Regions from separate parts of the Neobacillus sp. SRL179 genome, predicted to be linked through region 1. Evidence: riboswitches for the same ligand, from Rfam matches in the RefSeq annotation. Region 1 holds a riboswitch; the other holds the start of a gene.
The links. Region 1 has a riboswitch for preQ1 ahead of queF (preQ(1) synthase). Riboswitches for the same ligand answer to the same signal wherever they lie in the genome.

Region 1 (15,067 bases):
CAATGATTAACCACTGTATTTGTTTATTTAGTTCGGGTGGCAAGGACCGGGCCGCAGCTAGAAGGGTGTGTAAGTCCTTCTCGGGCGCCAATCTGCCGACGTATGTTAACAGATACGTTTCCTGGGGTTGGCAATATTGTTTTTTTACTGCTGCCTGATCATAAAAAGGATGGAACAGCTGACAATCCACGCCTCTTGGCCAAAGTTCAAGATTAGTAAATCCGTGCTGTTTTAATAAGTGGTATGTTGCTGGGGAAGGAACAAAAATTTTCTTACAGGTCCGATGGAACCAGTGCATGTATTTCCAATGCATCTTTGAAAGAAAAGGAAGATTATAGTAGTGAAGATAATCATCAAAATTGGTGTGATACGATGCAACTAGCGGGATGTTTAGCTTTTTTGAAAAGTACACACCACAAAGGCCGACATTAAAAGGGGTAGCCACATGGATTAAATCTGGTGAAAAACGCCGTAACTCTGCTTTGGTCTGCTGAAGGTTTGGTAAGGCTAACCGGCATTCTGGATATAAGAAAAAAGGAAGACTCTTAAATCTGTACATATGGCTAGAAGCATAATCACTTGCCTCTGTGTCTGGAATAAATAGTTTATAAGTAATACTTTGACCCTCTAAAAAATTCGTTAATCGTTTGAGTGTTCGAGCAACACCGTTGATGTCAGGATAAAAGGTGTCAGTGAAAATAGCAATCCGCATATGATCGATCCCTCCTAACAAATTACTTATATGCATAATAAAATGAAACATAAAATTCCAGTAATGGAGCCCAGTATTCCTCCCGCAAGGACGTCTGAAGGATAGTGTAGCCCTAAATAAATTCTTGAAATTCCCACCAACAGTCCTAAAGGAATAAGAACAAATGAAAGCTGCGGGATAAACAAAATATAAGGGGTCACAACGGCGAAAATAGCGGTTGTATGGCCAGATGGAAAAGAATAATCTTGTAATGGATTAGCAGGAAACTTAGTTTCTTCAATCATCAAATAAGGCCTTTTTCGTGGAAACAGCTGCTTTAAAACATGGACAGGTAAATGACTGGCTGATAAGGCGAGGCCACTCGCAATGGCTGTCAATTTTGGCTCTCCTGAAGATAAGACAATCAGGAGAAAAGAAGCAGCGATGGTAATGTCTGCTCCGCCCAAATGTGTGACAGTTCGGAAAAAGAAATTTAATAACTTCTTGTCAAAATGACGATTCACCTGTTGCAGCAACCGGCAATCGAATCCATAAAACGCATGAATGAATCTCATCATTGTCCTGTCCCCCTTTAAATATATTCATGAACAAAAATGGGTCTGCCTACCGACCGATACGTAATAGGAAAATTACGCATCTCGGTAGGTGAGTAACAATTTCGTCCGTCAATGACAATGGGGCGCTTCATTTGATTAACGTATTCCCCCAATGGAAGATACTTAATTTGATCCCACTCCGTTGCGATAATGGCAAGGTCTGCATCAAAGAGTGCCTGTCTGAGATCTTCTGTGTATTCTATTGTGTTTCCTAAGATTTTCCTGGCGTTCGGAATGGCAATGGGGTCATAGGCGGTAACAACTGCTCCTTCATCCAATAAATCTTTTACAATGGTTAGTGCGGCTGACTCCCTGACGTCATCTGTATCAGCTTTAAAAGCTAAACCGAGTAAGGCAATTTTTTTCCCTTCTAACGTGCCAACCGTTTCCCGTGCCATTAAAACGGGCAGTGATTGCTGAAGATTATTTACTTCAATGACGGCTTCAAGCAAGCGCAAGGACTTCTTTTTATTTCCTCCGAGCTGTACTAGTGCCTTTGTATCCTTTGGAAAACAGGAGCCGCCATAACCAATGCCAGCTTTGAGGAAGTGCGGTCCAATCCGTTTATCCTGTCCAATGCCAAAGGCCACTTCATCTATGTTTGCTCCCACCGTTTCACAAATATTTGCAATCTCATTGATAAAACTAATTTTTGTTGCTAAAAATGCATTTGCTGCGTATTTAATCATTTCTGCACTTCTAATGTCGGTTTTCATAATTGGGATTTCCAGAGGCTGATAAAATTGTTCCAAAAAGGCAGCTGTTTCAGGTGAGCTGGTTCCAATCACAATTCGGTCTCCATGGAAAAAATCAAGAACAGCCCGGCCCTCCCGCAGAAATTCAGGATTGGCCGCCACTTCTGCCTGCAGATTTGGAGGTTTCCTACTGTCAATGATTTGTTGAATGAGGTCATTCGTACCGACCGGCACTGTACTTTTTGTACAGATAATCACATCTCGCTGAATGTAGTTGGCGATGGTGTGGGCAGCCACATGTATGTATTTTAAGTCCGCTGATCCATCGTGCGTTGCGGGTGTTCCTACAGCAATGAAAATTAGTTCAGCCTCCGCGTAGGCGTGATGCGGATTGGTGGTAAAATGTAACTGTTTTTTTCGTAGATTTTTTTCTAAAAGAGTATCTAGGCCTGGTTCATAAATCGTAGAATGGCCAGATTGAAGCAGGTTTATTTTCTCTTGTTGAATGTCAATACACGTCACCTGATGCCCTAATTCTGCTAAACAAGCACTTGTAACCACTCCTACATATCCTGCTCCAGCAACAGTTACCTTCATCCAATCCCTCCAGTGTGTTTGTTACTTTCATTGTATTAGTTATTGATGGATTTTTTCTTAACCTGGTGTAAAGAGAGTGTAAAGACTGTGTGTAGTTATAATCATGAGAGTCTTTGTAAAAATACTTTAAATTTAAAATACTTGAATTCGAGATAAAAATAAGTTACACTCTAAACATAGCAAATCAGTCGCAGGTGAATTTGGAATTCGCTTTTTAACATAAATGATTTTAAAAAATCTAACCATATTAAGAATATAAGAAGGGTAGTGAGAGGTATGGAAAAATTTCATCAGGAACCAAATGTGTATGTCGGTGAGGTAAATATTAAGGTAAAAAATCTGGAGTATTCACTAACTTTTTATCAACAAATCCTTGGTCTTAAATTATTGGAAAAAACGGAGCGGAAAGCTGTACTAACTACGGATGGAAAAACACCATTATTAACGATTGATGAGCCGATTGATGTGATTCCTAAGACAGAAAAAACATCAGGGTTGTACCACTTTGCTATTTTGCTGCCATCCCGCGCAGATTTATCGGTATTTTTACGGCATATCCTTCAAACAGGTTATCCATTAGGAGCGGGGGATCATTATGTGAGTGAGGCCTTATACCTTAATGATCCTGATGGGAATGGGATTGAAGTTTATCGTGACCGGCCATCTTCAGAGTGGACATGGAAAAACGGTTTAGTGGACATGGCAACGGAACAGATTGATGCAGAAGGAATTCTTGCGGAAAGTAATGCCGAATGGACCGGGCTGCCAGCTGGGACAGTAATGGGGCATATTCATCTTCACGTAGGGGATCTAAAAAAAGCAGAAGAATTTTACACAAAAGGGCTTGGCTTTGACGTAGTTAGCTACTATCCTCAGGCGGCGTTTCTATCTACTGGAGGATATCATCACCATATTGCCATCAATACATGGCAGGGAGTGGGAGCACCGGTTCCACCGAAAAATAGTGTAGGGCTAAATTGGTATACACTTGTGTTCCCAGATCAAGCAGCAAGAGAGAGTGTTATTAAACAACTAGAGCAATTAGGGGCGCCGGTTAGCCAGGAAGCAGAGTTTTACGTAACCAATGATCCATCAGGCAATCAAATCCGTTTAGTGGTTTTATAAGATGTTAGGTGACAGAAAAAGGCCTCAAATCCATTCACAGGGTTTGGGGCCTTACGCATGCAATCCTATTACGGGTATTAGTTAAAAAAAACCCAAGGCAAACTTAATACCTTCTTCTATTTCATTGGTTTCATAACCTGTTAAGTCCTCGTTTGAAATTTCTAACTTTGTTCTTGCAAGAGAGTAGCCACTGTCAAGATTTACATCCAGAAGTACTTCGTAACCATCTGTGGTTTGATTAATCGAAATAATGTCATAATCACGAATAGCAGTACCCGTTTCATATTCTAAAGGCTCTAATTCTGACATGAGAGGACCTCCTCATTATAATGTTTGCCATCTTAAACTACATCTCGCTATGGTGTTTCTGTTCATTATTCGTTGTTGTCAGATGCAGCTGGTTTTTTCCCACTCTTACTGACATAGGGTTTCGCACTTTTTGCTTTATTGGCACTAGCTTTCCAGCGATTCCACCCCTTCTTTCCAGTTCCTCTGCCTGTTCCACTTTTCCCTTTAGCATTACCCATACAACCACTCCATTATGATTCTAAATTCTAATACAAGTCGTGGCCTAGTTTACCATAAATCCCAACCAGTCGTCAGATAAATCATAAAATCATGCCTACCACATAACAAACTGCAAGGTAAAAATAACAACAATATTATTTTCTTCGAAACGGGGAAAATAATTCGGGTGCCTGACACCAATATTACGTCTTACGTATTGTTTAATAGAGGTTTTGTTAAGAATGTGCCGAATAAAGAATATGGGAGGAAGGCTTTTCCAGTAAAATAGGAGAACCCCTGCTTTAAATTTTAACTAAAGGTCGTGATTTTTCGTGTGTTTAATCCTGTTTGCCCACCAAGTTCATAAAGAATATAAGCTCATCGTAGCTGCAAATCGTGATGAGGCCTATCAACGGCCAACTGCTCCTGTTCATTATTGGGATGACCAGCCCAACATATTAGCGGGACGTGATTTAGAAAAAATGGGAACTTGGATGGGTGTGACGACGGGTGGACGATTTGCTGCATTGACTAATTATCGAAACCCTAAAGAGACATCTGTTGGAAAACAATCACGCGGAGAGTTAGTGGCTGGTGCCCTTACATATAAGGGGGATATAAAGAATTATATGGAACGACTGGGGAGTTGTAAGGATTTATACCCTGGTTATAATCTTTTAGCAGGCGACGCTAAAGAGTTATATTATGTTTCAAATATCGGCCAGGAATTAGTAAAGATTGGACCGGGAATTCACGGTGTCAGCAATCATTTATTAAATACCAGTTGGCCAAAGGTACAAAAAGGTAAGGAGGGTATTTTAACGATAATAAGCGGGAAACAGGAGAATCTAGCGGAAGAGCTATTTGCACTTCTTCAACAGGCTGACCCAGCCCCAGATGATTTGCTTCCGAACACGGGAGTTTCTCTAGATGTGGAAAGGATGCTTTCCCCACTGTTTATCAAGAGTAAGGATTATGGAACGAGAAGCTCCACTGTCTTATTGATGTCAGATAAAGAAATCAAATATATGGAACGGGTCTTTTCAAGTGAAGGGGTCAAAGAACAACAATATATGATTAAGTTATAATTATGGAGTTTTTTTACAAAAAAACTAATCAAACGTTTGATTAAATGAGCATGAGAGTATGCTGAGACTGACTTTCAAAAACTAACCAAACGTTTGATTAAAAAAATCATCGTGGGTGAAAAACTAATTAAACGTTTGATTAAATAGGGCTTAACCGTTGATAGATAAGGTTTTCAACGGAATTATACTTCAGGAAAAAACTAATCAAACGTTTGATTAACTCGCTGTTGTTTTTTTATTGCTGATAATGGGAACTTATATATCAAGTGATATATACTATAAGGTGAGAAAGGAGCGTGGTTAGAATGAAAAAAGGGTGGTTAGGAATAGGAATTGTGGTCGCCATCATTGTTATTTTCGGCCTCATGTTCATGTCCAGCTATAACGGTTTTGTTAATCTCGAAGAAGACGTGAACCAGTCACATGCTCAAATTGAAAATCAGCTGCAAAGAAGGCTGGATTTAATCCCGAACTTAGTAAACACCGTAAAAGGTTATGCTTCACATGAAAAGGAAGTCATTGCTTCTATATCAGATGCGCGAGCACGGTTAGCTGGTGCGAAAACGCCTGAGGAGGAAGCAACGGCTAACGCTGAATTGTCTGGTGCATTAAGCCGATTACTCGTGGTGGTGGAAAATTACCCAAACCTTAAAGCAGACCAACAATTTACCCAATTAATGGATGAACTGGCGGGAACAGAAAATAGAATCGCTGTCGCGCGAAAGGATTACAACGAACAGGTTGCAGTCTTTAATAAAAAGGTAAAGAGATTTCCAGGTTCCATTATTGCCGGTATTGGCGGTTTTGATCAAAAGGAATATTTCAAAGCGGATCCTCAAGCCCAACAAGCTCCAAAAGTTGATTTTGGGGGCAACGGGTAATGGACGCTAAGAAGGTCTTCAGCTCCTTATTGATGTTTTTCACTTTTTTTCTGGGTGCAGCAAATGCACTGGCTGAGGATATCAAAATTCCTGCTCCAGTGGGAGATATTTATGTACAGGATTTTGCCAATGTTTTAACTGAAACAGAAAAAGCTGAACTAATCAACCTAGGCAGAAGCATTGAAGATCAAACAACAGCGCAAGTGGCTGTTTTAACCGTACCAACCATTGGTGACCAAGCAATCGAAGACTATGCCAATAAGGCATTTCGGCAATATGGAATTGGCAGCAAAGAGAAAGATAACGGGGTCTTGCTCGTTTTAGCCATGAATGAACGTAAGGTGAGAATCGAGGTTGGCTATGGGCTTGAGGGGAGAATTCCTGATGCCAAAGCGGGCCGGATTTTGGATGAATATGCTATTCCCTATTTGAAAAACCAACAGCCGAATAAAGCAGTCACAGAGACCTTTAAAGCATTGTCTAATGAAGTATTCGCCGAATATGGAATCGAGGGCGGCCAGGAAACAACACCAGCCCCAGCCCCTAATCAAGCTGTGCCGTCGGATGAAGGAATAGGGATTCCTTCTTGGCTCTTGATTATTGTGGTCCTCGTAGTGGTCTTTCTAGACTTTAAGTTTTTTGGCGGAACTCTTACCTATCTGCTTCTCTCCATCATTGGCCGTGGCGGCGGCAGAGGCGGAGGCGGTGGTTCTCGTGGAGGCGGAGGCGGCTCGTCTGGCGGAGGCGGTGCCAGCCGCGGCTGGTAAAATGGGTTATCGGGACTCAAATAAGAAAGATGCTCTCATGTGGAGGGCATCTTTTTTCTGCTCATTAAGAAATGTCTTTCACCACTCGTCTTTTCCTGCGATAGGAAAAATAAAAAATAATTCCAAATAGAAATAGAAGGATGAAATAAACACTGTACCTTGAAAGATAACTGCCAACATACACCCAATTTCCTCCAAGCACTCTTCCCAACGTGATAAACGTAAAACACCAGATCGTTGCTCCAACATAGGCAAATAAGGCAAACTTTTTATAGGAATAATTGTTGATGCCGGCAAGATACGCTGTGATGTGCCGGACACCAGGAATAAAAAAGCCGATGACAAGAAGAAATGGACCGAATTTGTTAAATAATTTCCTAGTTTGTTCAATCCTTGCTACACTAATGTGCAATTTGGGACCAAACTTATGTAAAAACGGTATGCCTAATTTAAGACCTAATATAAAGCTGACGGTTATACCAATACTTGACCCGATATAGGCACATAAAAGAGAAGGAAAGTATGCCAGATTACCTGCAAAAACCGTATAGCCCACATAGGTGAGCATGAACTCATCTGGAATCGGTAATCCAATAATCCCGCCCATTAAAGCCAACGTAATGCCCAGATAACCAAACTGCTCAATCAACTGATTCAAATGATCCATTACCGTACACCCTCATCAAATCTGGAAAAACCAGAAAGAAAATTTTTCATTGTTATCATTTACATATTTGATAACTTTATTCGGTGCCTGACACCCATTTTTTATATTGGGTGTGAATATAGTGGAAAGAGGTCTTTAGGAGGTTGGAGGGGGATATTTATGCCGATTGAGTTTAATGTGGCAGATCAGGTTTTTCATTTATATAACCATACGATGAGTTATATGATTCAGCTTGTTCATGGGAAGTATTTGGCCCATTTATATTGGGGGGAGCGGGTGCACGTTCTCCAGCCATCAAAGATTCTAGCATTTAAGGGAAGAGCTTTTTCGCCTTCCAATCTAGCAGCCGACCCCCAGTTCTCGCTAGATACACTACCGCAGGAATACCCTGCTTTTGGAAACGGAGATTTTCGTGCTCCTGCCTATCAGCTGCGATCAGATGATGGATCGACTATTACAGAGTTTGTGTATGATTCCTATGAAATATATAAAGGAAAACGTCCGTTACAGGGACTGCCATCGGCCTATGTGGAAGATGAGGCAGAAGCAGATACACTTGTAATCACATTAGTAGACTCACTTCTTGGCGTGGGACTGAATCTAAGTTATACGATATTTCGCGACTTTGCGGTAATTACTAGATCAGTTCAGGTTGAGAACCTTGGCAGTCATAAAGTAGAAATTCAAAAATGCATGAGCATGTCGGTTGATTTCCATAGTTCCCATTGGGACTGGCTCCATCTCCACGGTGCGTGGGCACGAGAGCGCCATATGGAACGGTCATCCTTACAGCATGGAGTTCAAATGATTTCCTCTGCTAGAGGGGCTAGCAGCCATCAGCATAATCCCTTTATAGCCTTGCTGTCAAAAGCTGCTAACGAAGAGTATGGCGATGTTTATGGCATTAGTCTTGTCTATAGTGGGAATTTCCAAGCATCCATCGAGGTGGATCCTTTTGACACAGCAAGACTCAGTATCGGACTGAATCCATTTGACTTTGCCTGGCTGCTTCTGCCCAGGGAAACGTTCCAGACACCTGAAGCCATCATGGTGTATTCTGCTGAAGGGCTTGGCGGAATGTCGAGAACGTTTCATCAACTATTGCGGAAAAGAGTGTGCCGGGGCCCCTTTCGTGACCAAGCACGTCCCGTTCTTATTAATAATTGGGAAGCAACCTACTTTAATTTTAATGAAAAAAAATTAAAAGACATCGCTGATGCAGCGAAAGGCCTGGGGATTGAGCTTTTTGTTCTGGATGACGGCTGGTTCGGGCATCGCGATAATGATAAAAGCTCCCTAGGTGATTGGGTTGTTAATCGAACCAAACTGCCGCACGGCTTAAAGGGATTAGCTGATTACGTCAACCAGAAGGGGATGCGATTTGGACTGTGGGTCGAACCGGAAATGGTTTCCCCCGACAGTGAATTGTACCGCAAGCATCCTGATTGGTGTCTTCATGTGAAGGGGAGAAATCGGACCTTATCGCGGAACCAGCTCGTCCTGGATTTAAGTCGGGAGGACGTGTGTGAATGGCTTATCGAAACGCTGATAAATCTCTTCCAGAGTGCTCCGATTAGCTATGTGAAATGGGATATGAACCGAAATATGACAGAGGTGGGATCTGCAGCACTGCCACCAGAAAGGCAAAAGGAAACTGCACATCGCTATATGCTGGGTCTGTATCGAGTTTTAGAAAAAGTAACCCAGTGCTTTCCTAAGATTTTGTTTGAAAGCTGCTCGGGCGGTGGCGGCCGATTTGATCCAGGGATGCTTTATTACATGCCTCAAACGTGGACGAGTGATAATACAGATGCTGTTGAGAGGCTGAAAATCCAATATGGAACAAGCCTTGTTTATCCGGCGATCACGATGGGGGCGCATGTTTCAGCTGTGCCGAACCATCAGACAGGAAGAATAACACCTCTTCAAATGAGGTGTCATGTGGCGATGGCAGCCAATTTAGGATTCGAACTAAATGTCGATAAACTCAGTATTGATGATAAAACAGTTGTGCGCCAGCAAATCAGTCTTTATCATAACATAAAGAATATTGTGCTGTTTGGTGACCAGTATAGGCTGCTAAGTCCATTTGACGGAATGGACACGGCCTGGATGTATGTAGCGGAAAATCAAGAGCAGGCGGTTGTTTTTTACTACAAGACACTGGCAACACCCAATCCGCCTTTTCTACGTCTTAAACTACGCGGGCTGAATCCAAACGTTAATTACAAAATAAACAGCAGTCAGAATCCGTACGTGGGAGACGAATTAATGAAGATTGGATTATCCATGCCGCTTATTAAAAAGGACTTTTCTTCATTTATTTTTCACATTAAAGCTTTTTAAGTCAGCTATTTCTATGCGGCCAAGTTACACTGTCTCAGCCTGCCCTTTCCAATAATAAGCGGTTAAAGAAAAAATGATTACATTTAGAATAGGTATAGATTAAAATGAGTTTATGTGTAATATCAGGGGGGATTAAATGCGCAAGTACATGGGGGAACTTGCTCTTACGATTACAGCAATTATTTGGGGAAGCGGCTTTGTAGCGAGCGCCATCTCATTGGAGTACTTTACTCCATATCAGATTTTAGCTGGAAGATTTTTAGTTGGAGCTGTCATTTTAAGCATTATTTTTCATAAAAGATTAAAAGTGATTAATAAAAGTACAATCATCAAAGGATCGATATTGGGGATCTTTTTATATTTGGCGTTTGCACTGCAAACAGTCGGACTTCAATTTACGACGCCATCTAAAAATGCTTTTTTAACAGCTGTAAATGTCGTCATTGTTCCGCTGATTGGCTTGCTATTGTATAAAAGAAAAATGGACTACTACGAACTGACAGGGGCAATATTGGCAATGGTTGGCGTCGGTGTGTTATCACTGAAACTATCCTCTGAAATCAATATGGGGGATTTGCTGACATTAGGCTGTGCGGTAGGCTTTGCCTTCCACATATTCTATACGGCCAAATTTGTGAAAGATTCAGATCCGATTCTTTTAACGCTTATCCAAATGATGACCGCGGCTGTCATTGGATTTGTGGTTGTCTTTTTCAAAGGAGAAACCTTCCATGCAGTCGAGATGGATGGGATGTTGTCACTACTATACCTTGGGATCTTTTCGACAACGATTGCCTTTTTGTTGCAATCCGTTGCGCAAAAATGGATTTCAGAAACAAAGGCTGCCATTATTCTTTCAACAGAATCATTTTGGGGCATGGTATTTTCCGTTATTATTTTACACGAAGTGCTGACCATCAAAATGCTATTTGGTGCCATCCTCATTCTAAGTGCTATTATCATATCAGAAACAAAGCTTCCTTTTTTTAAAAGGGATAAATTAAAGGAAGTAACAAGGTAAGTAAGGAAATAAATAATTGATTGCAAAGGGTTCCACCCTTTGCAATCTTACTTACTGGTGCCTTTATTGGTGCCTGACACCCTTCGTAACTCTGCCACCGTGATAACCCATTTATTGGTGCCTGACACCACCTAATTACTGTCTTTTCTTTCGAGAATCCGATCTTTCAAGAATCCGACTCCAGCCTGTAAGGATGACCGCACCTAGAACCATCAATGCCCCAATCCAAGTAGTGTGAATCAGTCCAATAGAATTCGTGATGATGCCGCCTAAGTAGGAGCCAATCGCAATACCAGCATTAAAGGCAGCAATATTAATAGCGGAAGCTACATCCACCGCCGTAGGCACAAACCGCTCTGCTAACATGACGACATACACCTGCAGTCCAGGAACATTCATAAACGCCAAGAGACCCATAAAGATAATCGTGATTAATCCTGCGATTTTAAAGGGAGCGGTAAATTGCAGGACAAATAAGACAACTGCTTGGACTATGAACATATAAAACAATGCTCTAATTGGATTATGATTTGACAGCTTTCCGCCAACCATATTCCCAATGGCAATGGCAATGCCGTAAACAAGCAGAATCAAGGCCACAGTTCCTTCTTTAAATCCTGTTACATCCTGCAGGATCGGCGACAAATAAGTGAAGACCACAAACGTCCCTCCATAACCCAACGCAGTAATAATAAATAAAAGTAATAACCGTCCATTCGTTACCAACTTCACTTGATCACGAAACGTGGCTCGATTCGCTTTTTGTAAATCAGAGGGAACAAGGATGCTGTTGGCAAAAAAAGCGATAACTCCAATAATAATAATGATGATAAATGCCATTCTCCAGCCGAATTGCTGTCCAATGAAGGTACCAAAAGGTACTCCTGTCACAGTCGCAACCGTTAATCCTGAAAACATAATGGAGATTGCACTAGCTCTCTTGTTTTCGGGCACTAAATCTGCCGCAATCGTCGAGCCGATTGACATAAAGACACCATGTGAAAAGGCAGAAATCACTCGGGCGGCTAATAAAACCCCAATGCTTCCTGCACTAGCTGCAAGACTGTTTCCGATGATAAAAATAACCATAATCCAAAGTAATAAGGCCTTTCGGGACATCCGGGATGTAACAGCTGTTAAAATTGGCGCCCCAAATGTTACTCCTAAAGCATATAAAGAAACCGTTAAGCCGGCTGTTGTTACAGATATGTGTAAATCTCCCGCTATTAGCGGTAATAATCCGACACTGATAAATTCAGTGGTTCCAATGGCAAACGCACTCACGGCTAACGCGAGCAGCGCGAAGGTACTTCTACGTTGATCTATTGACATTTGATTATCTCCTCCTAAATATTGTCCCTTGAATGAAGGGGCGTGATTTATAACAGACTATTAAATACAAGAAATTCCAACCGGCAAATGTTATTATGGGATATAGGTAATTAAATAGGAAGTACGCACTTTAAAGTGATATAGGTACCTATAAGTTATATAGTTACTTTTTTGTGCCTTCAAAAATGGAGGAGTTCATATGAAAAAAAAGAAATACAATATATCGGTAGAGGCTACACTTGAGGTAATCGGAGGAAAGTGGAAATGCGTGATTCTCTGTCATTTGACGCATGGCAAAAAACGGACAAGCGAATTAAAACGCCTCATGCCAGACATCACTCAAAAGATGTTAACCCAGCAATTACGGGAATTAGAGGAAGATGGTGTTATAAATAGAATTGTATACAATCAAGTCCCGCCGAAAGTAGAGTATGAATTAAGTGACTATGGGTGGAGCCTAGAAAGTATATTAAGTGCATTATGTACCTGGGGAGAAAACCATATCACCAAAGTATATGGCGATAAATTTTCTGTCTTAGAAGAAAATGTTTTAAACGAACAGCTTAAATGAAAATACCTAAAACTTTTATTTGACGTTTTTCAATCAGTTCTTTAAGATAGGAAGAAGAAAATCATACCCGTACTTGAACGGGAGAGGTTCATAGCTGATACCCTCTATAAAAAACTATGGATACATGACTAGTCGGCCATGTCCATATTGGACGTGGCCTTTTTGTTTTTTATCCCTAATGTTTGTATAGAATTATCAGTAGAGACTCTCTTGAAAAAAGTGTGGGGACACATTTTACAGGGGGTTTTTTTATGTCTGGCCGTAAGCCTACAGAAGGATTAAAGGATTTAACACTTTTAGGTAATCAAGGGACGACCTATTCATTTGAATATGCACCGGAGGTATTGGAGGCAGTGGATAACCTCCATCCGGAACGAGATTATTTTGTAAAATTTAATTGTCCGGAGTTTACGAGTTTGTGCCCGCTGACCCGTCAGCCTGATTTTGCGACGATGTATATTTCATATGTCCCGAATCAAAAGATTGTAGAAAGCAAATCGTTAAAATTATATTTGTTTAGCTTTAGGAATCATGGAGATTTCCATGAGGATTGTGTGAATATCATCATGAATGACTTAATTAACTTGCTCGATCCCCGCTATATTGAGGTTTGGGGAAAATTCACACCGCGTGGCGGAATTTCGATTGACCCTTGGTGCAATTACGGGAAGCCAGGTACCAAATACGAGGAAATGGCTCATTATCGCTTGATGAACCATGACCTTTATCCAGAAAAGGTCGACAATCGATAAATGTTAGGGGAAGGAAGAAAGAAATGATATTTTATTTGAATGGAATTTTTGTAGGGTTATTAATTTTAGCTAATATCGTAGCTGTTAAGTTATTTAGCATTGGGGAATGGGCGATGCTTCCGGCTGCGGTGGTTGTTTATATTTTTACATATCCGCTAATTGATGTCATTGTAGAGGTTTATGGAAAAAAGGAAGGGCGCAGAACAGTGAATGCAGGGCTGGTTACCCAAGTCCTTGCTCTCATCTTCATTACGATTTCGATTCATTTACCGGCAGCGCCAGTCTTCCAAGAGCAAAAGGCATTCGAAACCATCTTAAATGGAAGTTTCCGTGTTATTATTGCAAGTTTAATATCCTATGCTGTTAGTCAAAACTTGGATGTGTTTGTGTTTAATAAATTAAAGAGTGTTCATGGGTCAAAAAAGCTGTGGTTACGTAACAATGCGTCCACCATGCTGAGCCAATTAATTGATACCACCATCTTTATTACAATTGCTTTCTACGGAACCATGCCACTGGCTATCCTAGGCAGCCTCATTCTGACTCAATATATATTTAAGTTTCTTGCCTCAATTCTAACAACGCCACTAGTCTATGGGCTAGTCCATCTTGTAAGGAAACAAGACTCAAAGCAAATAGGGCAGGCGGGGCAAGAAATCTCAAAAGAAGCATAACTAAGTCTAATATAGTAGTAAGGGTGTCAGGCACCATTATTACTATATGGTGAGTAGAAAAGAAAAGAAACGAAAAGAAGCAGCCGTGAAAAACGGCTGCTTCTTTTTGTTCTATAGTGTTATAATGCCGCTTTTATTACCTTTTTATAGTAAAGAACAGAGAGGATTCCGAAGATAGAATACAATCCTGTATAGATGACCATGACAAGAATCATAGGGGTCCATACTTCTGTCCCGAATAGGAACCATCCTGACTGAACGGCGAAATAACTGTGGAATAGTCCAACCACTAAGGGGATACCGAAGTTGAATAACTGTTTGGCCTGGATGCCTTTTAACAGATCACTCTGGGTAAACCCAAGCTTTCGTAAAATCGTATAATTGGGCTTTTCTTCTTCACTCTCACCCATTTGCTTAAAATAAAGAATACAGCCTGATGTAATCAAAAAGGTAAGTCCTAAAAAGCCGACGATGAACATGATGAGCCCCATCGTTTTTTTCTGGTGACTGCTGATGTCTAAACGAGACGCATTCTGTTCCTTTTCATTTAGGGTCAATTCGTTAAAAAGGTGATCTGCCTTTTCAAGTTGGGAGTCATCTTTTAACGTTATCCCAATAAAGAGAGAGGTGTCCTTCTGAATAGCCGGATTAATATCCTTTTTTAACCGCTCAAATACAGTCTCATCAACAATCGCAATCGGCTGGCCGCCGTTAGTGAAATTACCGGAAATGACGA
Region 2 (15,067 bases), 350 kb from region 1:
ATGTTCCGAAAATGCCAAGAAAAGCATAGGCCTTTAACAATAAATTGATCCAGGATGGAACAATGATTAATAACAGCCATAATTGCTTATGCTTTGTTTTTGTTAATAAATAGGCTGTAGGATAGGCGATCAACAAAGAGATCGCTGTAATTAAAAATGCATACCAAAAGGAACTGAAGGTCATCTTCAGGTAAACAGGGGTAAAAAACTTTTGGTAATTAACAAGTGAGACATTTCCTTCAATATCAAAAAAAGAATAATAGAGTACAAGAACAATTGGTGCAATAACGAATAGCGCAATCCAAAGGTAGTATGGAAGCTTATAAAGATTTCGACTGAGTTTATTTTCCATCTGATTCCACATCCGTATAAGCTTCTAAGCGGCGGTCAAATTCTTCTTCCGTTTCCCCATGCCGCATGACATGAATCGCTTCTGGGTCAAAGTAAAGTCCAATTTTCTCGCCTACGGTTGCCTTTTTGGTGGAATGGACGAGCCATTCGTTGCCGTCTTGATCATAACCGGAAATCTCGTAATGGACACCACGGAATAACTGAGAATCAACACGAACTTGCAGTTTCCCACGGTCCAAACCTGTAATTTCCAAATCCTCGGGCCGAATGACAATTTCAACTGCCTCATTTGAGTTCAATCCTTGGTCCACACATTCAAATCTTTTTCCGACAAACTCGACAAGATAATCCTCAATCATTCTGCCGTTTACAATATTAGATTCACCAATAAAGTCAGCTACAAAGCGATTGATTGGTTCATCATAAATATCAATGGGTGTGCCGCTTTGTTGGATTTTTCCTTTATTGATGACGAAGATTTCATCTGACATAGCCAGCGCCTCTTCTTGGTCGTGGGTGACAAAAATAAAAGTGATTCCTAAACGCCGCTGGAGCTCACGCAATTCATATTGCATCTCGGTTCGAAGTTTTAAATCCAGTGCTGATAAGGGTTCATCAAGCAAGATCACTTCGGGTTCATTGACAATGGCACGGGCAATGGCCACACGTTGACGCTGTCCGCCAGACATTTCCCGGATTTCACGGGTTTCATAGCCTGTTAAATTAACAAAGCTGAGAGCTTCCTTCACCTTCCGCTCAATCTCACCGTTTTTCATTTTTTTAATGCGTAACCCGAAAGCCACATTCTCAAATACGTTTAAATGAGGAAACAGGGCATAATCCTGAAATACCGTGTTGACTTGGCGTTTATTCGCAGGAACCTGATTAATCTTCTTTCCATTAAAAATAATGCTGCCTTCAGAGGCTTCAGTAAAACCAGCAATTAAACGTAAAATCGTAGTCTTCCCACACCCTGAGGGGCCAAGCAGTGTATAAAATTTGCCCTTTTCAATCTCAAAACTTACATCTTTGAGAATGGGCGGATCGTTATCATATTGTTTCGTTACATTAATAAATTGAATAATAGCATTGTTCTCCATTTGTACCTCCTTAAGTGCGTTAAAACCATAATGTCCCATGCGGAAACATTATACAGGAAGAGCCTGAAAATTCCATTACTCTCTAAGTGTATCATAAAAAAATTATTTTGAAGGCTTTGTTAAAACCGTCTCCTATTCAAGAAGATCTGACGAGACATGGATTTTTGAATGATGATCGAATCCATCCATTAGGGTGGGACGCTTATTATAAAAAATTGGAAAAATTTATAAAATATTGTTGATTAAACTAATGACATTAGTTAAAATAAAACTAATAAGATTAGTTAAAGGGAGATAGAAAAATGAGGATCATAAAAAATGGTTATATTCACCAGGTAACATTTATGGCTAATGTATTTCCGGTTAATTGTTATTTGGTGGAGGAGGACGATGGGCTAACATTAGTTGATGCTGCTCTAGGCTTTTGTGCAAACGGAATTTTAAAGGCGGCGGAGTCCATTGGAAAACCGATTACAAAGATTGTGTTAACGCATGCACATGAGGATCATGTGGGTGCACTTGATTCGTTAAAAGATGCGCTGCGAGAGGTACCGGTTTATATTTCGAATCGAGATCATCGATTAATGATGGATGACCGTTCACTCGATTCCCATGAGGAACAAACCCCCATTAAAGGCGGCGTTCCGAAAAAATTAAAAACCCGTGCTACTATTTTATTGAAGGAAGGCGATCTGGTTGGGTCGTTAACGGCTATTGAAACACCGGGGCACACACCTGGATCGATGTCTTTTTTGGATTTGCGAACAAAGGCGTTGATTGCTGGAGATGCTTTTCAGACAAGAGGCGGGATGGCTGTTGCAGGTGATATGAAACCATGGTTTCCCTTTCCTGCCTTTGGAACGTGGAGTAAAAAAACGGCACTGGCTAGTGCTAAAAAATTAATGAATTATGAGCTAAAACTTTTGGCAGTTGGCCACGGAGAAATGATCGAGAACCCTTTAGGGAAAATGGAACGGGCTATTAAAAGTTTCGAACGGAAAATAGGATAGAGGAGATATAATAATGTCACCAAGACCAAAGTTTGCCCTAGATATAACAACGATATTGGAAGCAGCAGGGGATATTGCAGATCAGCAAGGAATGCAGGAAGTTACACTTACCAATCTAGCAAAAAAATTAGGAATTCGGCCCCCCTCATTATATAACCATTTTGACGGGCTGCCAGGATTAAGAAAGAAATTGGCCATCTACGGAATTGATCGATTGTATGAGGTTATGACCAATGCAGCGATTGGGGTGTCAGGCACCGAAGCAATCCTGGTGATAAGTCGGGCATATGTTGAATTTGCTCGGAATCATCCAGGGATATATGAGGCAACATTGCTCGCACCAGACCCGGAAGATGAGGAGGTTCAGCGAGCAGGGGCAAAAATTGTTGAACTTTCTGTTCGGGTATTAAATGTTTACCAGTTAGAGGGGAATCGGGCGTTGCACGCGGTCAGGGGCTTGCGCAGTATCCTACATGGCTTTTCTTCCTTGGAACAAAGAGGCGGCTTTAAGATAGCACTTGATTTGGATGAGAGCCTGACCATTATTATTATGGCCTTCCTTGCTGGGATCAGTGGCTAAAGATAGGAGGGGCATTGGAGCGCCCCTTTTACAATAAAATTCTGACATTGTGTAAATAGTTTGAGATTCTCTTAGAAGAGGGACATTTTGGCGATAGGATAGTCATGTAAGCTTTGATATAATAGGATTAACTTTACAATTAAGGAATGATCATTTTGCAAAGATCTGAACAATATGGTTTGATATTGGATGTTGAAACAACTGGTTTAGGCCCAACTAAGGATGAAGTCATTGAGCTAGCGTTAAAGCTATTTTCCTATCGTACGGATTCAGGGGAAATTATTGAGATACTAGAGGAAGATTCGGTATTACGTGAGCCCATGTCGAACACTGCGCGAAATAATTATGATACTGCCTATAGGGTTCATGGCATCCCATATGAGCTAGTAAGAGGGAAAAGCTTTAATGATAGTAAGATAAAAACCTATTTTCATCGCGCTGATTCTGTCTTTGCGCATAATGCCTCCTTTGATCGGAGCTTTCTTTACCATATGTATCCGGAAGTCAATGATTTAAAGTGGTACTGTACAATGAGAAACATCCCATGGAAGAACTATGGTTTTCCAAATGGAAAACTTCTGACGCTCCTGCAAGCACATGATATCACAAATTACCAAACACACAGGGCACTTGACGATATTACATATCTAATGGAGTTACTGAAGAAAACTAGTCCCAAAGGGAATCTATATCTTCAAGAAGTACTCGAAAAGGGACCAATGAGAAAATATCAGCCAGCCGCTGCCGCACGAACAAGACTGGGCTAATAACCACCTAGCATCTCTCACCGCAGCATATCAAATCATTGTGGGGTAGAAGAAGAGCTTGATTTATAGTGGAAAAAGCTAAATGATAAAAAAAAAACGGTCCTGTAGCACACACTGGTGCAACAGGGCCGTTCTTTTGCGTCTTCACATATGTAAAATTCCACGGAGTCTGAGTTAATGAATGATCATTGTCTGCCTTCAGTGAAAATTTGAAAGTTAACACCGAACTTATCTGTCACGCTCCCGTAGGCTGGGCTAAAAAAGGTTTCTTGGAGCGGCATTCCAACTTGACCGCCATCTGATAGGGCTTCAAAAAATGCACGAGCTTGCTCCGCATCATCAGTCGTAATACAGATGGTTACTTGATTTCCGCTTTGATGGGGCTGCCCAGGGAATGTATCAGAAAACATTAGGTCTGTTTCGCCAACTTTTATCGTTGCGTGACTGATGCGGTCCTTTGCTTCCGCGGGTAGGGGGAATTCTGGGTTCTCCGGCATTTCTCCGAAAGACTGGCTAAAAAGTACTTGGGCATCCAATGCCCTTTGATAAAACGCAATAGCTTCTTTCGCATTGCCATTCATCACCAAATAGGGAATCAATCGTAATGTCATAAAAAAACAGCTCCTTTAATCTGTAGTAGTTTCAGTTACTTTCTAAAGATCACGATAGTATTAGACAGAAAGACAGTTCATAGACAATAGTCGGATTAAACAATCCACCTCTCATTATTACCGCTTATTCAAATTATAAAACAAAGAACAAATGTTCGCAACACAAAAATTGGTGCCTGACACCCTTTACACTAAAGCAGAGTACTTATTAGTGCCTGACACCATTAACACGACCGAGACATTGTTTACTTTATTGATGGGAGATATCTTTCGTTTATAATTTTTAGATGATGCATTGCATGCCCAGTGATAATCCAGGCGATGGCGCGGGTGGTTTGTTCTTGATTATTGGCATAGCCTTTTCTTTCCCAGGCCGAAAATGGCATATTCTTAATGAGACTTATGGTCGCATTACGTGTAGCAGTAAAATCCTCAAGAATGGTTTTAATCGGTAGTTGATCAAACTCGGACCCTTCAATATACTCGTTCTCTTCAAATCCTGCCAATGGAGTCTGGTCACCACGACCGATGCGGAGCAGGCGGTAACTCATAATTCTTTCTGTATCCGTCATGTGCCCCAATACCTCTTTGATACTCCACTTTCCAGAGGCATATCGAAAACGTCCATCCTCCTCTGAAATTCCTTCTAAAGCTGCCACTGTTTGGGCAAGATGGCCCTTCAGAATGGATAACAGGTCACCATCAGGAACCAAATTTACATAGGGCTGATAATACTCCGGATACTCGCTAGCTATAGGACGTTCAATCATTCTCATTTACTCCCTTCAATAATGTGCATTATTTATCCTTCACATTAAAACTATTAATAGAAACTGCCACTTTATTCTTTTCTTCAAGAAAATACATACAAGAAGATTATATTCTAGATAAAGAACTTCCCGACAAATATAACCATCCATAGACAATACTACCACAATATTCACACTAATCGAATAAATTAAGGTCTTTTTATGTGACTAGTTTGTCTTCAAACGAAACCGAGTTACATTGCCCGAAGAGAAGGAAAAAGAGGGAAGAGGGGAAATGAAATCGGGTTCCATTGCCCGAGGAGAAGAAAAAGGAACAAAGACGGTAAATGCCACCAGCGTTACATCCCAGCCTCGATATAAAAAACATTACGTAACGTGAAAATCTGTTAAAAAAGGATTATTTTAACAAAAAAATATTGTACCTAGATAATCTATATACTATGATGTATTTATACATAGATTATCTAGGTAAAGTGAAGGGGAGAGTTACGTGTCAAAAAAGATACTTTTTAGTGCTGTTTTTTTAACCATAGTTGCGTTAACGGTATTTTTATTATTAAAGCCCAGTTTCCCGCGTTCCTTTCATCACATGTACACAAAGAATACAGATCTCCATTCGGAAAACATTAATGGCCTCAGCTTGTTTGACTCTATCAAGATGGATAAATTTGAAAGTATCTATGGTAAACCAACCTATAAAAGCAGAGATCATAAACAATATACCTATTACAACCTGCAAGAGGGACTGGAAATCGCCACTAAGTCCAATGGCGGCATTTTACGATTTATTGTAGAAACACGGACTATACCGACCACGAAGGGAATAAAAGTAGGGGATGCAATCTCTAAGGTTAAAAAGGTTTATGGAGAAAAGTATTATACACGAACGGAGCAGGGACTGGAGATCGTAGGCTATGTAGATAAAAAAAATCATCAATCCCTTGAATTTTGGCATGACCAAAAAAAGGTCCTTTTTTACCGATTAGATGACAACCGCATGCAGTGAGGATTTAATTAAAAATAAAGAGTTGCTGCACATCAGGCAGCAACTCTTCTTATTTTTACACCCTTTTTTCAAAATGAACACGTTTATTAATCACGTACATAATCGGCATGCCGACAGCCATGACAACGAACTCACCAACAGCTGTTGTTAGCCATGTAAACATGAACGGAAGGTCAAATGCTAAATGCAGTTCAAGGGCAATTAAGAACATCGTAAAGGTGAAAACGAGGGTATTCACGATCATTCTAGTCCAAATGCCTTTGATAAAACGTGCGCAAGCTATAGTAATAAGCAAGGCAATAACTGATTGGCCGACACCGAAAATGAGATCATATGCCTTCATGGGTGAAAAGAATAAATTTGTTAAAAATACACCTAATATGATTCCATAAATGTACTTTTTGTTAAATACGATCAAATGATTAAACATTTCGGATACGCGGAATTGGACTTGAGTAAATCCAAATGGCTGAATTAAGGCCGAGACAGCAATGTATAATGCTGCAATAATTCCGTTGACGACAATCCCCGCTACTTTATTATGGGGATTAACCGCAGGTGTTTCATTAGCACTTAATGGTTGTGCGAATGTATTATTTATTTTTCCCATATTCATTTCTCCTTAGTTTTTTTACGTGGGAGGTTCTCGAACCACGTTGATTTAAAACACTTGCAAACTAATATATTAATATAAAAGCAGGCACCAGTCAATGACACTTTTTTGAAATAATAAAGGATGCCTAGTGTAGCAGCATCCTTTACCAACTATATAAGTACTTCACTCATTAAAGCATGGGTATTGTTTTCTGTATCATTAAAGAACGTCATCCATGTTTCAGTATTCCCCATTTTAGCAACGATGTGAGGTTCATCGACAAAAACAACGCCCTTTTCACGTAGTACGTGGTATGTCTCCTTTATATCTCCAACTTGAAAATAGATTACCGAACTAGGATGTTCAAACTGTTCTCGCTCTGGCAGGCTGAGCAGAAGGCGGATGTCATTGCACTCAAAGAAAGCCATTGAGTCAGTACTAAACAGCAGTGGCAGTTCTAGTAAATCTTTATAGAATGTAATTGCTCGTTGAATATCCTTAACAGGAACCCCAATTTGTCCAACGTTTTGTATCATAATGGTCAACACCTACCCTTTTCATATCAATTCTATTAAATCATAAGTACTCATCTGTACATAGGATATTTTTCCAAACTTGTAAATAAATTTTTCGATATTGCACATTCTAAAACAAAAAAGGACTGCATGTGATGAGTAGAAATAAATTGTTATTACTTGCCATGATGTTACTACCATGGTTATCGCTGCCTATGTTAGGGAAAAAGGCAATTCGACGTTTTTACCCTGGTGCATTGATTATCTGTGTTTGGGTCTTAATTGAAAGTATTGTTGCTAGGAAACGAGTTTGGTGGAAGTTTTATGAGAAACTAACCCCAATGGGCGAGCTTCCTTTTCTTATTGGGCCCTTCTTTATTGGCTCATTGTGGATATTAAAATTTACATTTGGAAAGATTTCTCGTTATCTGCTATTGAATTTAATCTTAGACATTTTGTTCTCTTATCCTGGTGTTTTCTTGTTACAAAAGAGGGGGATAGCGTCCCTTGTTCGATTAAAGCATTACCAAATGGTGATTTTATTTATGGCTAAATCAGTTCTCATGTATGGGGTACAAAGTATAGTTGAAAAAACACGAAAAAGGCCCAAAACCATAATTCAAAAATTTTTCAAATAATATCAACGCACCTCTATTTTTTAGAAGTTATCTTGTTGGAGCGAAGCTGTCTAGTAAACGCTGGTGACTTTTCGTTATCAGCGTTTTATTATTTCTCTAGCGACAAAAACATAAATGAAATAACCCAGACGTGATAAAATAGTAGATAATTTATTTAAATGGCTATTTAGAAGAGGTAAATGACCTATCAATCACACAAGCTCATAACAGAGCAAGAGAAAAAAATAATCGAAGACCAGCTTTTTTTGGATGAGTTAGGAAAATAAGATGAACAATCCCTCTTATGAAAGGGGTGGATAATATTGCTGCACCATGTTGAAATCTACGTATCTAACTTAAAAAAGACAACCGAATTCTGGGAGTGGTTACTATCAGAATTAGGATACAAAGAGTATCAAAAATGGAACTCGGGTATTAGTTGGATATATGAAGAAACTTATATCGTTTTTGTTCAAGCAAGCAAACGTTTTCTTGATGTGCCTTATCATCGTTCAAGGGTGGGACTGAATCATCTTGCTTTTCGAGCCAAATCCAAGAATCAGGTTGATGAAATAACTGCTAAGTTGAATGAAAAAGGGATAAATGTACTTTATCAAGATAAACATCCATTTGCAGGAGGAGATTCCCACTATGCGGTTTATTTTGAAGATCCAGATCGGATTAAGGTTGAGCTAGTGGCACCGAGAGAGGAAATGCACAGATAAAGACCGATGTATAGGAGTTCTACGAAGGGATTCAGTATAAAAACGAAGCTCACCCTTACGTAGAGCGGTTCTACATCGGGATTTAGAACAAAACGGAAGCAATAGCCAACGTAGAGCGGTTCTACGTCGGGTTTTAGAACAAAAATCGAAGCAATAGCGGATGTAGAGGGGTTCTACATCGGGATTTAGAACAAAACGGAAGCAATAGCCAACGTAGAGCGGTTCTACATCGGGATTTAGAATAAAAATCGAAGCAATAGCCAACGTAGAGGGGTTCTATATCGGGATATAGAATAAAAATCGAAGCAATAGCGGATGTAGAGGGGTTCTACATCGGGATTTAGAACAAAAATCGAAGCAATCGCCGATGTAGAGCGGTCCTACATCGGGATGTAGAATAAAAATCGGAGGAATCGCCAACGTAGAGGGGTTCTACATCGGGATTCAAGATAAAAATCCAGGCAAACCCCAATGTGGAAGTCTACTATCTAGATTTTCAGAGTAAAAATTCATGAGACACCAAACGTAGAACACGGGGCAACCGTAAACCTCCCTGCTTCTAATTCTAACTTAAGATAACGACTTCAACCCCACTACCCCAATAATAATCAGGATCACACTAATAATCCTCCAGACATTTTTAGACTCTCCCAAGAAAAACATATTAATAAAGATTGCCCCTGCCGTACCAATTCCCACCCACACGGCATAGGCAATACTTAACTGAAGGAATTGAAAAGAGCCATATAAAAATGCAAGTGATGCACCGAACCCACCAATATAAAGGATGCCGTTTCGGAGATTTTTTTGTTGGCTATATAATTTAAGACCGACAGCACCGGTGACCTCACTGGCAGCTGCTAACAAGACCAACAACCACCCCATATTATGCAGCTCCTTTCAAAGCTTCTTTATCCTCATGATTGTCAGCAAGGTTTAAGCCAATAACACCAATCATGATCAATACAATAAAAAGAACCTTACCAAGACTCAAATTTCCGCCAAACAGGTAAACATCCATTAATACCGTTCCAATCGTACCTACCCCAGCAAAAACAGCATAAACCGTTCCGGTTGGAAGGGTCTGACAAGCTTTAGGGAGAATATGATAGTCATACAGGATTACGCCAATAACAATTGCCCACTCCCACCATCTATCAGCCGTATAAAAGCCGTATACCCAAATCCATTCAAATAAACAAGTTAAACCGACGTAGATCCAAGCTTTATTCATTTTTTTACACCTCTTAATCGTACCAACTTAAAAAAAGTACTATGATATTAGAGTACCACAATAAGTAACAAAGTAATTCTTTGAACGATGGAAACTGTTGTTAAGACGAAAAAGTGTGATATAAATCACGTTGCTCCCAATCGATATTCATTATAATTACATAAATTAGGGGAAAATTAAAAGTGGATGGTGAAGAAAATGGGGTACGATTTTAAATCGCTTTATAGTGAAATCGGCGGACAGGAAACGATTGATAAATTGGTTGAGGCATTTTACCCGCGCGTTTATGACGATCCTGAATTAGCGCCATTGTTTCAAGGGGATATGGAGGAAATTAAACGCAAACAGCGGATGTTTTTACCACAGTTTTTGGGAGGACCAGCCCTTTATAGTCAAGAGTTCGGACCTCCGGCAATGAGAGCGCGTCATCTTCCGTTTGAAGTAACACCTAAAAGAGCACAAGCTTGGCTTCTTTGTATGAAAGAGGCATTTCATGAAATAGGTTTGGATGAAAATCCTGCAGGGCATGCTTTTTATGAGAGACTTACACAAGTTGCTGGAATTATGGTGAATAGCCCTGATTGATTATACAATTAAAATAAGAGGATGTCCCAAAGGACAAGCCCTGCATAACAGATACATTAGCTGAGCAAGAATGGTTGTTAGCTATAGAATGTTAAGGTGAGGGACTGTCTTTATAAGGGACTTCTTTTTTTTAGGATGAAGGGTCCATTTTGTGCTATAGTGTTTTTGTTTAATAGTTGGGAGGTTAGTGTCGTGCAAAATAATGACCAATGGTGGAAAAAAAGTGTTGTCTATCAAATTTATCCGCGTAGTTTCATGGATTCAGATGGCGATGGAATTGGCGATATCCAGGGGATTATTGAAAAACTGGACTATTTGAAATTGCTTGGAGTTGATGTGCTTTGGCTGAGTCCAATTTATGATTCACCAAACGACGATAATGGCTACGATATTCGTGATTATCAAAAGATTATGGAAGAATTCGGTGAAATGTCTGATTTTGACCAAATGCTTGCGGAAGTCCATAAACGGGACATGAAACTAGTCATGGATCTTGTCGTTAATCACACTTCAGATGAACATAAATGGTTTGTCGAATCTAAAAAATCAAAAGCTAACCCATATCGTGATTACTATATCTGGAGTGAGGGTAAAGACGGTAAGGAACCTAATAATTGGGGATCTTTTTTCAGCGGCCCTGCGTGGGAGTTTGATGAAACGACCAATGTATATTATTTACACCTGTTTTCGAAAAAACAGCCTGACCTTAATTGGGAAAATCCCAAGCTTCGAGCAGAAATATATAAAATGATGACATTCTGGCTGGATAAAGGAATTGACGGTTTTCGAATGGATGTAATCAATATGATTTCCAAACAACCAGGATTACCGGATGGTCAACAAGAAGAAGGTCAAATGTATGGTGACGGCAGTCCGTTTTATATGAATGGACCCAAAATACATGAATTTCTTCAAGAAATGAACAAGGAAGTTTTGTCCCATTATCCTGTTATGACGGTCGGAGAAATGCCTGGGACGGCACCAGGAGATGCCATTCTTTATACGAACGCGGACCGAAATGAAGTGAATATGATTTTTACCTTTGAACACATGGATTTAGATAGTGCTCCGGGTGGAAAGTGGAATTTGAAACCGCTTAACTTGGTGGATTTAAAAGAGAATCTTACAAAATGGCAAGTTGCCTTACATAACAAAGGGTGGAACAGTTTGTACTGGAATAACCATGACCAGCCTCGGATTGTTTCTCGTTTCGGTAATGATGAGCAATATCGCGTTGAATCTGCAAAAATGTTAGCTGCCTGTCTTCATTTCATGCAAGGGACGCCGTATGTATATCAAGGCGAAGAAATTGGTATGACCAATGTGAAATTTGAATCGCTGGAGGATTATCGTGATATTGAAACGATCAATATGTACCACGAACGCAAATCAATGGGATATTCTGAAGAAGATATCATGGCCTCTATTTATGCAAAGGGAAGAGATAACGCCAGAACGCCCGTTCAATGGGATGATAGTGAACATGGCGGCTTTACTAGAGGGACACCATGGATCAAGGAGAACCCCAACTATAGAGAGATTAATGTGAAAAATGCTTTAGAGGATCCACACTCCATCTTCTATTTTTACCAGAAATTAATTGCTCTGCGCAAAGAGATGGATATTATTGTGGAGGGTGACTTCGAATTATTAGCCAAAGAACATCCTGCCTTATTTGCCTATGAGAGAAAATGGGAAAATGAACGGCTGCTGGTTCTGTGTAATTTTAGTGGGGAAGAGCTAAGGGTTGATGATGAGACGCTGGCAAATAAAATAGCTTCTTATAAGCTGCTTCTATCAAACTATGAACCAGGAAATTCAAAGATATTGCGCCCCTATGAAGTTGTCGTACTGACAAAATAAAACTGTTAAGCATTAGGAGCATCCTAATGCTTTTTTCTAGTTCAACACAGCTATTTAAAAAAATATAAAAAATGTTTGCGCATTCATTTTAAAAGTGATACGATAACTCTATCGATTAGTGCAAACGGTTTCACTAACGATACATAACCAGAATAGGAGGTTTTAGTAGATTTTAACTGTAAAGTATAAAAGATAATGTAATGAAAGTAATCATTTTTTACAGTTTTTCTGCTATTTTGTGCAAACGTTTTCTCCGTGTCTAGCGCAGATTGAGATATTCCTAGAGTAAGTGATGATCAGCAAAATGTTTTTTTATTCCTTTGCGCAAACGATTGCGCAAGCGAACCAAAAAGAACAGCCATTGTTGAATCAAGGAGTAAAGACCATATTGCACAAGCTTTTAGATTTAAAAAATATCTAAAATTTGGGGGTTAATCATGAATAAGAAAAAGTTATTTTCCGGAATTGGTGCAGGGGTTCTTTCCTTAAGCCTTCTTTTAACGGGTTGTGGGAACGCTGAAAAAGGCAATTCTAAGGAAGATGCAAAAGGCAATGTAACAATTGATGTTTTTCAATTCAAAGTTGAATTCAAAAAGCAATTTGAAGAAGCTGCGAAGAAATATGAGTCTGACCATAAAGGTGTAAATATCAATATCACGACAGTGGGCGGCGGAGAAGATTATGGCGCTGCTTTAAAATCTAAGTTTGCATCTGGTAAAGAACCTGCAATTTACAACATTGGCGGACCGCAAGACGTGGAAGATTGGCAAAAGAAATTAGCGGATCTTTCAGATACAGAAGCGTCTAAAGCAGCACTAAAAGGTACACTTGATGGTGTAACAAAAGACGGAAAAGTACTTGGATTGCCATACAACCAAGAAGGCTATGGCTTTATCTATAATAAAAATGTTTTCAAAAAAGCGGGAATTGACCCAACAACAATCAAAACCTATGCAGATCTTGAAAATGCTGTAAAAACTCTTGACTCTAAGAAGAAAGACCTTGGTCTTGAGGCAGTGTTCGCATTACCTGGTAAAGAAAAATGGGTAACAGGCTTACACTTATCCAATACTTTCCTTGCACCTGAATTTGATAACAATGTATTGAATTCCTATAATGCAAAAAAAGTTGACTTCAAATATGGTGATGCCTTTAAAAAGGTTCTTGATTTACAAAACAACTATTCTGTCCAACCAACTGTTAGTCTTGACTATGCTAAACAAGTAGAAGAACTCTTCTCACTTCAAAAAGTAGCGATGATTCAACAAGGTAACTGGGCTTACGGTTCCATTGCAGGCATAGATGAGGAGTTTGCTGCAAATGGTATTGGTTTATTACCAATCCCTGTTGAAGGTTACAAAGAAGATGCCGTTCCTGTAGGTATTCCAATGTATTGGGGCGTAAATAGCAATAAAGACAAAAATACAATTGCTGAATCAAAGAAATTCTTAGATTGGTTATACACTTCTGATGCCGGTAAAGAAATCGTAATTAACGACTTTAAGTTTATTCCTGCTTACGATGGTTTTGATGCTTCCAAGATAAGTGATCCACTATCAAAAGAAATCTATCAATATTCACAAGCTGGAAAGACGATTGGATGGACCTTCATGGGCTACCCAACTGGCTGGGGAGAAAATCAACTGGGCGTTCAAATTCAAAAATATTTGAGTAAAGAAGCAAAATGGGATGAAGTAGTGAAAACTGCACAAGACGAATGGGAAAAGGCAAGAAATAAATAAATTTTATGAACTCAGAATGGGTCCAGCTTGTAAAAGTGAGGACCCATTTCTAAATTAACTGAGAGACAAGGGGCTGGTTCATAAAACAGCACACTGTGGTCGAACATCATTGTAAAACACCAAGAGCAGCCATTTACGTGAAGGAAAAACAAGAGTAATCTTTAAACTTCTATAATCACGTACTTGTCGGACTAAAACCAGGGGCTAGGTATGTCTTTATTGGCCAGCCCATTTTCTCTCATTAAAACACAAGATTATTACATTGGAGGTTCAAACATGTTGCGTACAAAGAATCTATCATACTGGCTGTTTCTTGCTCCCGTTCTTTTAGCTTTGTCAATGGTAGTGATCATTCCTTTAGTTTATGGAGTTTACTATTCCTTTACGGACTGGAACGGTATTGAAGTGGGCAGCTTTATCGGCTTTGAAAACTATATTAATGTGTTTAAAGATAAGGAATTTCTAGATTCTTTGTGGTTTACCGTTAAATTTTCAGTCGTATCTATTATCCTTATCAATTTCTTTGGACTGGCATTAGCACTAATTGTTACGTCAAAAATTAAAAGCAGTAAGTTTTTAAGAACCATCTTTTTCATGCCAAACCTTATTGGCGGGCTTATCCTTGGATTTATTTGGCAGTTCATTTTTACAAAAGTATTCGCTGGGATTGGAAATGTATTTGGAATAGAGAGTTTAGAAGGATGGCTGTCTACAACAGAGACAGGTTTCTGGGGATTAGTCATTTTAATGAGCTGGCAGATGGCTGGTTATATCATGATTATTTATATCTCCTATTTAGAAGGGGTGCCTACTGAACTTGTTGAGGCAGCAGAAATTGATGGAGCAAGTTCGTTCCAACGCCTTAGGTTTATTATCTTTCCGCTAGTCGCACCTGCATTTACCGTTAGTCTGTTTTTAACTTTATCCAATACGTTTAAGCTCTACGACCAAAATTTATCGCTGACAGCGGGTGGTCCATACAATTCAACCCAAATG

Region 2: it holds a riboswitch for preQ1, as region 1 does, so the genes downstream of both, AC4E8C_RS04465 (QueT transporter family protein) here and queF (preQ(1) synthase) in region 1, are expected to answer to the same signal.

The regions. Positions count from the first base shown of each region.
Region 1 is NZ_OZ481792.1:550,428-565,494, forward strand. Features, by position in the region: gene AC4E8C_RS02705 (glycosyltransferase family 4 protein) at 1-712, opposite strand, end outside; gene AC4E8C_RS02710 (phosphatase PAP2 family protein) at 739-1,269, opposite strand; gene AC4E8C_RS02715 (UDP-glucose dehydrogenase family protein) at 1,284-2,600, opposite strand; gene AC4E8C_RS02720 (VOC family protein) at 2,877-3,725, shown strand; gene AC4E8C_RS02725 (hypothetical protein) at 3,807-4,034, opposite strand; gene AC4E8C_RS02730 (DUF3934 family protein) at 4,100-4,252, opposite strand; gene AC4E8C_RS02735 (NRDE family protein) at 4,565-5,320, shown strand; gene AC4E8C_RS02740 (LemA family protein) at 5,626-6,201, shown strand; gene AC4E8C_RS02745 (TPM domain-containing protein) at 6,201-6,968, shown strand; gene AC4E8C_RS02750 (DedA family protein) at 7,033-7,635, opposite strand; gene AC4E8C_RS02755 (alpha-galactosidase) at 7,795-9,981, shown strand; gene AC4E8C_RS02760 (DMT family transporter) at 10,118-11,002, shown strand; gene AC4E8C_RS02765 (MFS transporter) at 11,138-12,334, opposite strand; gene AC4E8C_RS02770 (winged helix-turn-helix transcriptional regulator) at 12,534-12,905, shown strand; PreQ1 riboswitch class I at 12,983-13,029, shown strand; gene queF (preQ(1) synthase) at 13,157-13,657, shown strand; gene AC4E8C_RS02780 (queuosine precursor transporter) at 13,681-14,331, shown strand; gene AC4E8C_RS02785 (FtsX-like permease family protein) at 14,451-15,067, opposite strand, start outside.
Region 2 is NZ_OZ481792.1:902,977-918,043, forward strand. Features, by position in the region: gene AC4E8C_RS04425 (ABC transporter permease) at 1-352, opposite strand, end outside; gene AC4E8C_RS04430 (ABC transporter ATP-binding protein) at 342-1,451, opposite strand; gene AC4E8C_RS04435 (MBL fold metallo-hydrolase) at 1,754-2,461, shown strand; gene AC4E8C_RS04440 (TetR/AcrR family transcriptional regulator) at 2,475-3,041, shown strand; gene AC4E8C_RS04445 (exonuclease domain-containing protein) at 3,197-3,808, shown strand; gene AC4E8C_RS04450 (VOC family protein) at 3,994-4,419, opposite strand; gene AC4E8C_RS04455 (DinB family protein) at 4,665-5,189, opposite strand; gene AC4E8C_RS04460 (hypothetical protein) at 5,680-6,195, shown strand; gene AC4E8C_RS04465 (QueT transporter family protein) at 6,251-6,805, opposite strand; PreQ1 riboswitch class I at 6,812-6,856, opposite strand; gene AC4E8C_RS04470 (VOC family protein) at 6,961-7,326, opposite strand; gene AC4E8C_RS04475 (hypothetical protein) at 7,461-7,943, shown strand; gene AC4E8C_RS04480 (VOC family protein) at 8,246-8,647, shown strand; gene AC4E8C_RS04485 (DMT family transporter) at 9,218-9,532, opposite strand; gene AC4E8C_RS04490 (DMT family transporter) at 9,534-9,881, opposite strand; gene AC4E8C_RS04495 (globin domain-containing protein) at 10,068-10,466, shown strand; gene AC4E8C_RS04500 (glycoside hydrolase family 13 protein) at 10,722-12,329, shown strand; gene AC4E8C_RS04505 (ABC transporter substrate-binding protein) at 12,767-14,071, shown strand; gene AC4E8C_RS04510 (carbohydrate ABC transporter permease) at 14,351-15,067, shown strand, end outside.